Regions from separate parts of the Cupriavidus gilardii genome, predicted to be linked through region 2. Evidence: predicted binding sites of a transcription regulator. Region 2 holds the regulator's gene; the other holds the start of a gene.
What was found. The regulator FNR, encoded in region 2, switches genes on or off when oxygen is low (the NO sensors DNR and NnrR bind a similar motif). The targets are predictions, from matches to a motif close to TTGATNNNNATCAA.

Region 1 (4,487 bases), 890 kb from region 2:
TGGGCTTTTCGGTCTCGTCGAGCTTGTCGGGGATCAGCATCCATGCGCCCATCGCGATGAAGCCGAGGCCGAGGATCCAGCGCAGCAGCGCCGGGCCGACCATTTGCGTGATCCAGCCGCCGAGCGCGCCGGCCAGGCCATGGTTGACAAGCGTCGCGATCAGGATGCCGAGGATGATGGGGATGGGCTTGCGGTAGCGCGCAGCGAGAATCAGCGACAGCAGTTGGGTCTTGTCGCCCATTTCCGCGAGGGCGACGATACCGGTCGAGACGAGCAGGGATTCCATTCGTTGTTATCGGAGCAGCGGGCCGGACGCATCGCGAGATGCCAATGACGTGCGTTTTCCCCGGCCCAGCCGAAAAACGACGTCATCGGTCTCGCCAGGCCCTGGAACAGGCATTGCACCGTTCCGGAAGCTGCGCACGCCATAACCGCAAGCGGTCAAGTCTGTTGACGTACGCCCCTGTCGCATGGCTCGGTGCCGAGCGGCAGGGCGGCTACTCCCCAATGGGAAGCGCGATTATAGCCAGTCTGCGAGGCGGTCGTCCATACCGGCACCGATCTCCGCTGCGTCCGACCGCGCTCGCTACGCCGGCACCGGCGACGGCGCGGTGGTGCGGCGGCCGCGGAAATCGGTCCAGCACAGCGCCTGGAAGTCGTACAGCTTGCAGCGGCGCGCGGTATCGAAGTACCAGCGCCACGAGAAGTTCTGCACCACGATGCGGCCGGGCAGCGCGCGCTCCAGCAGCGCCTGCGCGCGCTTGAGCCGGTACAGCGGCACGCTCATGTCGACGTGGTGGGCCGTGTGTTCCATGATGTGGTGCAGCAGCGTGCCGACGCCATGGCGAAAGCGCAGATGGACCGTGGTCGAGACGAAGGGCTGGGCCCGCGTCCACATCGCCTTGCTGTCGTACCAGGCCACGCTTTCATGGGTATGGTGGACATACAGCACGAAGCCGACCGTCGCATTCCAGACCAGGAAGGGCACGCCGAAACCGGCGGCCACCAGCAGCGCGACCGACTGCTGCGTCGCCATGGCCAGCCAGACCAGCGTGCCGATCCACAGCGCCGCGAAGGCGGCCACCAGCAGGCAGTCGGCCAGGAAGATCCGGCGGCGTGTCGCCATCTGCCGCCGGCTGGGGAAGAACAGCTTCAGCCACCAGATCTCGATCAGGTAATACAGCCCGGCGCCCAGGCCGTTGCGGTACAGCCGCTCCAGCGCGCGCCGCCACCAGGGCAGCGACGCGTATTCCTGCATCGAGTACGGGGCCCAGACGAAATCGAAGCCCTTCAGGTTGGTGTAGCCGTGATGGACGACGTTATGGCCGACTTCCCACAGGCTGTACGGCGTCAGCGACGGCAGGAAGGCGATCCGGCCCAGCCATTTGTTCAGGCCGCGGCGCGGCGTCAGGCTCTGGTGGCAGGCATCGTGGCCGAGGATGAACAGGCGCGCGATCAGCACGCCGGCCAGTACGCCGAGGGCAATCTTCGCGAGCCAGTGCGATGCCATCACCAGGGCGGCGAGGGCCGCGACAAACAGCGACGCGTCGAGCGCGAACAGCAGCAGCGCGCGCGGCGTGCTGCGGTCGGACAGCGGAATCAGCCAGCTGCGGATGACCTTGCGGGGTGGCAGCGCAGCGTCGGGCGACAGCGGTTCGGGTGGAACGCCGGATGGAACGGCATCGGCGGGTGCAACGGGTGTGGTCATATCGGGATCGGCATTGTCGAATGGCGCGGGCCAGCGTAATGCAGATCGATGGCGAGGACCTTGACCGGGGTCAAGCAAGGCGCAAGCCGCTGGGTCGTCGCGTGCGCGGGGACGACGGGCATGTTCGCGAATCGTCGTCGTCCCCGCAAAGGCGGGGACCCGGTGTCTTCAGACGCACCGCCGTACCGGCTACACCGTGGCCGTTCAGGCCCGCTCGCCCATCACGTACACGCTGTCGATCACCCGATCGTCACCCAGCATCGCGAACGCGAACAGCTGCTCTTCGAGCGTTTCCGAGCGCGCGCTGCGGCGTGCCAGCAGCGGCGTGGCCTCCGGGTCGAGCACGATGAAGTCGGCCTCGTTGCCCGGCGCGAAGCTGCCGACGCGGTCGCCCCAGCCCAGCGCGTCGGCCGGCGCGCGCGTGGCCAGGTAGAACATCCGCAGCGCGGTCAGATGGTAGCCGCCCATCCGCGCGACCTTGTGCGCCGCGTTCATCGTGCGCAGCATCGAGAACGAGGTGCCGCCGCCGACGTCGGTGGCCAGCGTCAGATTGAGCCGATGTGCGTCCGACTGGTGGAAGTCGTAGAGGCCGCTGCCGAGGAACAGGTTCGAGGTCGGGCAGTGCGCCACGGCGGCGCCGGTATCGGCGAGCCGGCGGCGATCGTCGTCGTCGAGGTGGATCGCATGGCCGTAGAACGCCCCCGGCCGCAGCAGCCCGTATCGATCGTAGACGTCCAGATAGCTGCGCGCCTGCGGGAACAGCTCGGCGACCCATTTGACCTCGTCGCGGTTCTCCGCCACGTGAGTCTGGATCAGCGCATCGGGGTAGGCGCGCGCCAGCTCGCCGCAGGCCGCCAGCTGGGCCTCGGTCGAGGTCGGCGCGAAGCGCGGCGTGATCGCATAGGACAGGCGTCCCTTGCCATGCCAGCGCGACAGCAGATCGGCAGATTCGCGCGCGCCGGACTCGGCGGTGTCGCGCAGGAAGTCGGGGCAGTGGCGGTCCATCAGCACCTTGCCGGTCGCCAGCCGCAGATTGCGGCGATGGCTCTCGGCGAACAGCGCGTCGGCCGAGGCGGCATGGACGGTGCTCCAGACCAGCGCGCTGGTGGTGCCGTTGCGCAGCAGCTCGTCGGCGAAGAAGGCGGCCACGCCGGCCGCGTACTCGGGCTCGGCGAAGCGGCGCTCCTCGGGGAAGGTATAGGTGTCGAGCCAGTGCAGCAGGCCCGGCGACGGCGACGCGATCATGTCGGTCTGCGGATAGTGCACGTGCGTATCGATAAAGCCCGGCACGATCAGCTTGCCGCGATGGTCGATCACCTCGGTGCCCGGGGCGACCGATGGCGCCAGCTCGGCATAGGGGCCCGCGGCCACGATGCGGCCGTCGTCGACCAGCAGCACACCGTCTTCCCAATACTGATACGCGTCATCATGGAATTGCGGGTCGCGCAGGAAATGCAGCACGCGGCCACGGATGGCGCGAAGGGTACCGGTAGGGGAAGAGGGGCTGGTGGTCTGGTTCATGGTCGTGGGGTTGGGAAAGGCCGGCGGGGGGCGCCGGCCGATGTTGCGCCGGTCAGGGCGGCAACGGCATCAAGCCGTCGCCGCGCTTGCCGGCTTCGTGGGGCTGGCCGCCTGCCAGAAGCGGTCGACCTCGGTCAGGTATTCGGCCTTCAGCGCCGGCGGCAGGAAGCTGGCCTCGAAACTGTTGCGGGCAAGCCGGTGCGCGTCGGCGGCATCGAGCGGCAGCGCGTCGAAGGTGGCCTCCCAGTTGGCGTTCATATAGCCGCCGAAATAGGCCGGGTCGTCCGAGTGGATCGTCACCGCGACGCCGGCGTCGAGCAGCTTCTTCAGCGAGTGGTCGCGCAGGTCGGGATAGACCTTGAGCTTCTGGTTCGACAGCGGGCACACGGTCAGCGCGATGCGTTCGCGCGCCAGCCGCTCGACCAGTGCCGGATCGTCGATCGCGCGCACGCCGTGGTCGATGCGCTCGACGTGCAGGATGTCGAGCGCGTCGCGGACATAGTCGGCCGGCCCTTCCTCGCCGGCATGAGCGACGCGATGCAGGCCCAGCTCTTTCGCACGGGCAAACACCCGCGCGAACTTCTCGGGCGGATTGCCGCGCTCCGACGAGTCGAGACCGACGCCGATGAAGCGGTCGCGATAGGGCAGCGCGGCCTCGAGCGTGGCGAACGCGTCTTCCTCCGACAGATGCCGCAGGAAGCAGAGGATCATGCTGCTGGAGAAGTCGTACTGCGTGCGGGCCTGAGCCAGGGCATCGGCGATGCCGTCGATCACGATCTCGATGTCCACGCCGCGCGCGGTATGCGTCTGCGGATCGAAGAAGATTTCCGCGTGACGCACGTTGTCGGCGACCGCGCGCTCGACGTACGCCATCGTCATGTCGAAGAAGTCCTCCTCGGTCAGCAGCACGCTGGCGCCCGCATAGTAGATGTCGAGGAACGATTGCAGATCGGTAAACGCATAGGCGGCGCGCAGCGCCTCGACGCTGGGGTAGGGCAGCTTGACCTGGTTGCGCTGCGCGAGCCGGAAGATCAGCTCGGGTTCGAGCGTCCCTTCGATGTGCACATGCAGTTCGGCCTTGGGAGTGCGGCGGATGCGGTCCGCGAGCGCGGCGTCGAGCGTCATGGGGAATCCTTTTTTCTGTGCCGGCATGCTGTCCGTGTTCGAACAGTGTGCCGGCGCGGTTACCGGTGGGCGGGGCTTTCGCTGCCGCCCGGCTGCCCGCCGTCGCGCTGCGTTGCCGGTGCGCCGGCGCGCA
Region 2 (4,487 bases):
CGCGATCCTGCGCGGCCTGGCGGCGCGAGGCCACCAGATTGCGCAGCCCGCGGCGCAGGCCCTTGCGGCGCGGCGCGGCGCCCTCGGCAGGCGTCTCGGCCTCGCGCACGTCTTGATCGATAGAGTCGGACAAAGTATTCACACTCGCTTGTTGCATCTGGTGTTAGTTCGGGACGCGTGCGCCTTGCTCGTCGGCATCGCGTTCATCGAGTTGGGGCGCGTCGGCGTCGGCCTGGTCGGCTGTCTCGCCGGCAGCGTCAGCAGCGTCGGCGGCTTCCGCGGCAGCGTCGCCGGTATCTTCGGCGGCCGCCGCGGCGCGCATCTCCGCGGATTCGGCAGGTATTTCCGGTTCGGCCGGTTCGTCGGTATCGGCCTGCGGCGGCATCTCGTCTGCCTGTTCCGCAACATCGACCTCATCTACCGCAGCGGCCGCGGCAGCATCGACGCCATCCGCCTGTGCCACCCCTTCCGGCGCCGCGGCGAAGGTTTCCTCATCGGCGCCGGCCGCCGTGGCGACCTCGTCGAAGTCGATCGCGCCCTGATTCAGCAGCGCTTCCTGGACCTGCGCCTGCGGATCCTCCAGCGGCGGCAATTCATCCAGCGTACGCAGCCCGAGGTCGTCGAGGAACGTCTTGGTGGTCGCGTACAGCGCCGGCTTGCCGGGCACGTCGCGATGGCCGATCACCTCGATCCAGCTGCGATCCTCGAGCTTCTTGATGACCTCGGTGCTGACCGTGACGCCGCGGATTTCCTCGATATCGCCGCGTGTGACCGGCTGGCGATAGGCGATGATGGCCAGCGTTTCCATCACCGCGCGCGAATATTTGGGCGGCTTCTCGGGATTGAGCCGGTCCAGGTATTCGCGCATCGCCGGACGGCTCTGGAAGCGCCAGCCGCTCGCCAGCGCCACCAGTTCGACCCCGCGCGGCTCCCAGTCCTTGCGCAGCTCCTCCAGCAGAACACGGATCGTGTCGGCGCCGACGTCGTCGGCGAACAAGCGGCGCAGATCGGCGACGCGCAGCGGCTCCTGCGCGCAGATCAGCGCCGTCTCGAGGACGATTTTCGCCTCTTGGGTATTCATGTTGTGGTGTGCGGCCTGTCTTTGCATCTGCGTCCGTGACACCCGGACGCGCTGGAGATTGGTCGATTCAGCGGCGCGCGTTCCGCTTCAGGGACGCCTGCCGCCATTCATCGCGCAGCCGACCGGGATGCTTGCCGCATCGGGTCCGCGCGCTTCTCATCGGTGCATCGATTGCCGGTCCGTTCCGGCAGAAGATCGTCCGCCCGTCTCCCGATATCGGTCGGCGGAAGGACCAGCGTGTCGCGCCGTCTCCCCTGTTGCGGCCGACACGCCCGGACAGCCGCGACCGTCCGGAATGCGAGACAACTTGGTCATGGCCTGGCGTGCAGCCTGTCGGGCCCCTCGCTGCCACGCCGCTGGCCGGTATTCTTGGCCGATGTCGACATCGGATGTTCTAGCCGGACAGTGCGGGGAGGGAGATGGGTATGGATACCCATGAGTGCCTTGACAGACGCCTGGATCAAGCGCGACCGGGCGACCACGACACCTGCGCGAAAGCGGCCCGGTCGCGGTGGCTTCCCGCGATTGTATGGCATTCCCGCGCCGGCCTGCAACCGCGGGCTTGGCAGCCGCGCGGCGGCCCGCCGTCACAAGGTCAGGCAGAAGCCGTGCGCGGCCAGCGTTTCGGGCAGCATCGCGGCCCGCGCGAGACCGGCCGCACCGAACAGTGCGACCGCCGCGCCGATGCCGCGGCGGACCCACGGCCGGCGCGCCAGCACGCGCAAGCCGGCCGACAGGCTGGACAGCATCAGCAGATTGGGCAGCGTGCCCAGGCCGAAGGCCAGCATCACCAGCGCGCCCGACGCGGCGCTGCCCGCCAGCAAGGCCAGCGCGAGCGCGGCGTAGACCATGCCGCACGGCACCAGCCCCCAGGCCAGTCCGGCGGCGTAGCGGCGCAGCAGGCGCCGGGCGCCGCGCGGGGCCGCGCCGGCTTCCTTGCGTGCGATGGTTCTTCCGCCCCAGCGCGCCCAGCTTGCCGCAAGCCGCCGTGCCAGGGCCTCGACGCCGGGAACGCGTCCGGCCAGCCGCGCGCCGCCCAACGCCCACAGCCCGGCCAGCAGCAGGCTCGCGCTGCCGGCCGCGAACAGCGCGCGCTGCACCGGCAGATACTGCACCTTCCACGCGGCCGCGCCGGCCGCGCCGAGCAAGGCGCCGAGCACCGCATAGGCGCTCAGGCGGCCGGCATGCAGGACCAGCAGTTCGCGGACCCACGCCGCGCGGCTGCGGTACAGCGCCACCGGCGCGGCTTGCCTCGCATCGTTGCCCTCGAGTACCAGCGCAATGCCGCCGCACATCGCCGCACAGTGGACGCCGCCCAACAGTGCCAGCAGAAACACGCTTGCCAGTACGCCGATCGCCATCTCACGCTCCCCTCGACGGGATGCCGCACGGTAGAATGCCCGGACGCTTCACGTCCATCGCCATGCCGATGGCAACTCCCTCCCTTCGCGCGGATTCCAATTGCTGAACGCCATTCCCCTGAACGACCAATCGACCCGCTGCTCCACCTGCTCGCTGGGACAGCTGTGCCTGCCGGTCGGCATGTCGGCGCAGGACGTCGAAAAGATGGACACGCTGGTGCAGGAGCGCGTGCGCGTGCGCAAGGGCGAATCGCTGTATCGCCTCGGCGATCCACTGGACGCGGTCTATGCGATCCGCTTCGGCACGCTGAAGACGCACGTGACGATGGAAGACGGCCGCGCGCAGATCACGGGCTTTCACCTGCCCGGCGAAGTGGTCGGTTTCGATGGACTGACCGAGATGCGGCATGCGTCGGACGCGACCGCGCTCGAAGACACCGAGGTCTGCGTGGTCCGCTACAACGAGATCCAGACGCTGTCGGCCTCGCTGCCTTCGCTGCAGCACCAGTTCATGCGGCTGATGAGCCGCGAAATCACGCAGGACCAGATGATGCTGATCACGCTGGGCTCGATGCGCGCCGAGGAGCGGCTCGCCGGCTTTCTGATCAGCCTGTCCGAACGCCTGTCGGCACGCGGCTATTCGCCGTCCGAGTTCGTGCTGCGGATGAGCCGCGAGGAAATCGGCAGCTATCTGGGCCTGAAGCTCGAGACCGTCAGCCGGCTGTTCTCGCGCTTCGCCGAAGCGGGCCTGATCCAGATCCGCCAGCGCCATGTGAAGCTGGTCGACATGGACGGCATCCGTCAGCTGCTGGGCAAGACCGCCTGCTGATCCCGGCCCGGCGGTGGCCGCGGTGGCGCCCGCGGCAGCCGTTCCCCGCATTGCCACCGCGCTACTCCAGTTCGTCGGCCGCCGACATCGGCGACGACATCGGCGCCAGCATCGACGCCGGCAGCATGCACACCGTCAGTGCGCTGGACAGCGCGCACACCGCCCACGCCAGGCCGAAGCCGAGCGTATAGACCGCGCCGTGCGACAGCTCGAGTGGCCGGCCGAAGATCCGCAGATCGCGCGGATCGATCAGCGAGAACACCAGCACGAAGGCCATGGCCGCGCCGACGAAGGCGGGCCACAGCACCCAGATCAGCCAGCGCGCCTTCATGGCCGTGCCACCGATCGGGGATCGACCGCGTCGCGCGAGTCCTGCGTGGCAGCCGAAGCCGCCACCGCCGCCGGCGTCGCCGCCTGCCGGACCAGCAGCCCCTGACGCACCACGCCGTCGACGATCGGCCGGTCCGCGTGCTGCATCGCGACCCAGATCGTCACCGCACAGCCGATCATCGCCAGCGCCGGGCCACTGATCAGCAGCCACGGCCACGGCTCCTTCCACCATGGTTTGCATTGGGACATGTCGATGCCTCGTTACGGTTGGTCGGGAACGAAAAAGCGGGTGGACTGCCGCACTTGCACACGGTCGGCTGCAAGCCCGGCCCCGGACTCTGCGGGCGAGCCGCTGACCACGATATCGACCACATGGGTGCCCGACGCGGCCTGCTCCAGCGGCACGCGCAGCCGCAGCGGCAGCAGCCGGTTCGATGTGGGCGCGAGGTGGCCGGCACCGCGCTCGTATTCGACGGACAGGCCCGGCAGACCGGGGCTTTCCGCCGCGATGGCGACATCCATCTCGCCCTCGGTGGTATTGATCAGCTGCAGCCGGTAGACGTTTTCGATCCAGCGCCCGTCGACTTCGCGCGCCAGCGCCTGCCGGTCGCGGATGATGTCCACCTTCAGCGGCGTGCGCACGGCCACCGACCAGACGAAGCCGCCGGCCAGCGCCAGCCACAGCACCGCATACAACACGATGCGCGGGCGGACCACGCGGCGGCGCGCATTGGCCGCGGACAGCGCGCGCCGCATCGCGTTCTCGGAGGTGTAGCGAATCAGCCCGCGCGGATAACGCATCTTGTCCATGACCTGATTGCAGGCATCGATGCAGGCCCCGCAGCCGATGCACTCGTACTGCAGCCCGTCGCGGATGTCGATGCCG

Region 1: FOB47_RS14675 (fatty acid desaturase) is a predicted target of FNR. The motif match lies at 1,769-1,782, and genes of this name have one in related genera.

What each region holds. Positions count from the first base shown of each region.
Region 1 is NZ_CP054626.1:979,039-983,525, forward strand. Features, by position in the region: gene FOB47_RS14670 (TMEM165/GDT1 family protein) at 1-286, opposite strand, end outside; yybP-ykoY riboswitch at 343-518, opposite strand; gene FOB47_RS14675 (fatty acid desaturase) at 587-1,708, opposite strand; gene guaD (guanine deaminase) at 1,913-3,229, opposite strand; gene FOB47_RS14685 (adenosine deaminase) at 3,299-4,354, opposite strand; gene xdhC (xanthine dehydrogenase accessory protein XdhC) at 4,414-4,487, opposite strand, start outside.
Region 2 is NZ_CP054626.1:1,865,015-1,869,501, forward strand. Features, by position in the region: gene rluB (23S rRNA pseudouridine(2605) synthase RluB) at 1-157, opposite strand, end outside; gene scpB (SMC-Scp complex subunit ScpB) at 164-1,081, opposite strand; gene FOB47_RS18675 (sulfite exporter TauE/SafE family protein) at 1,669-2,442, opposite strand; gene fnr (fumarate/nitrate reduction transcriptional regulator Fnr) at 2,624-3,271, shown strand; gene FOB47_RS18685 (hypothetical protein) at 3,333-3,602, opposite strand; gene FOB47_RS18690 (FixH family protein) at 3,599-3,850, opposite strand; gene ccoG (cytochrome c oxidase accessory protein CcoG) at 3,863-4,487, opposite strand, start outside.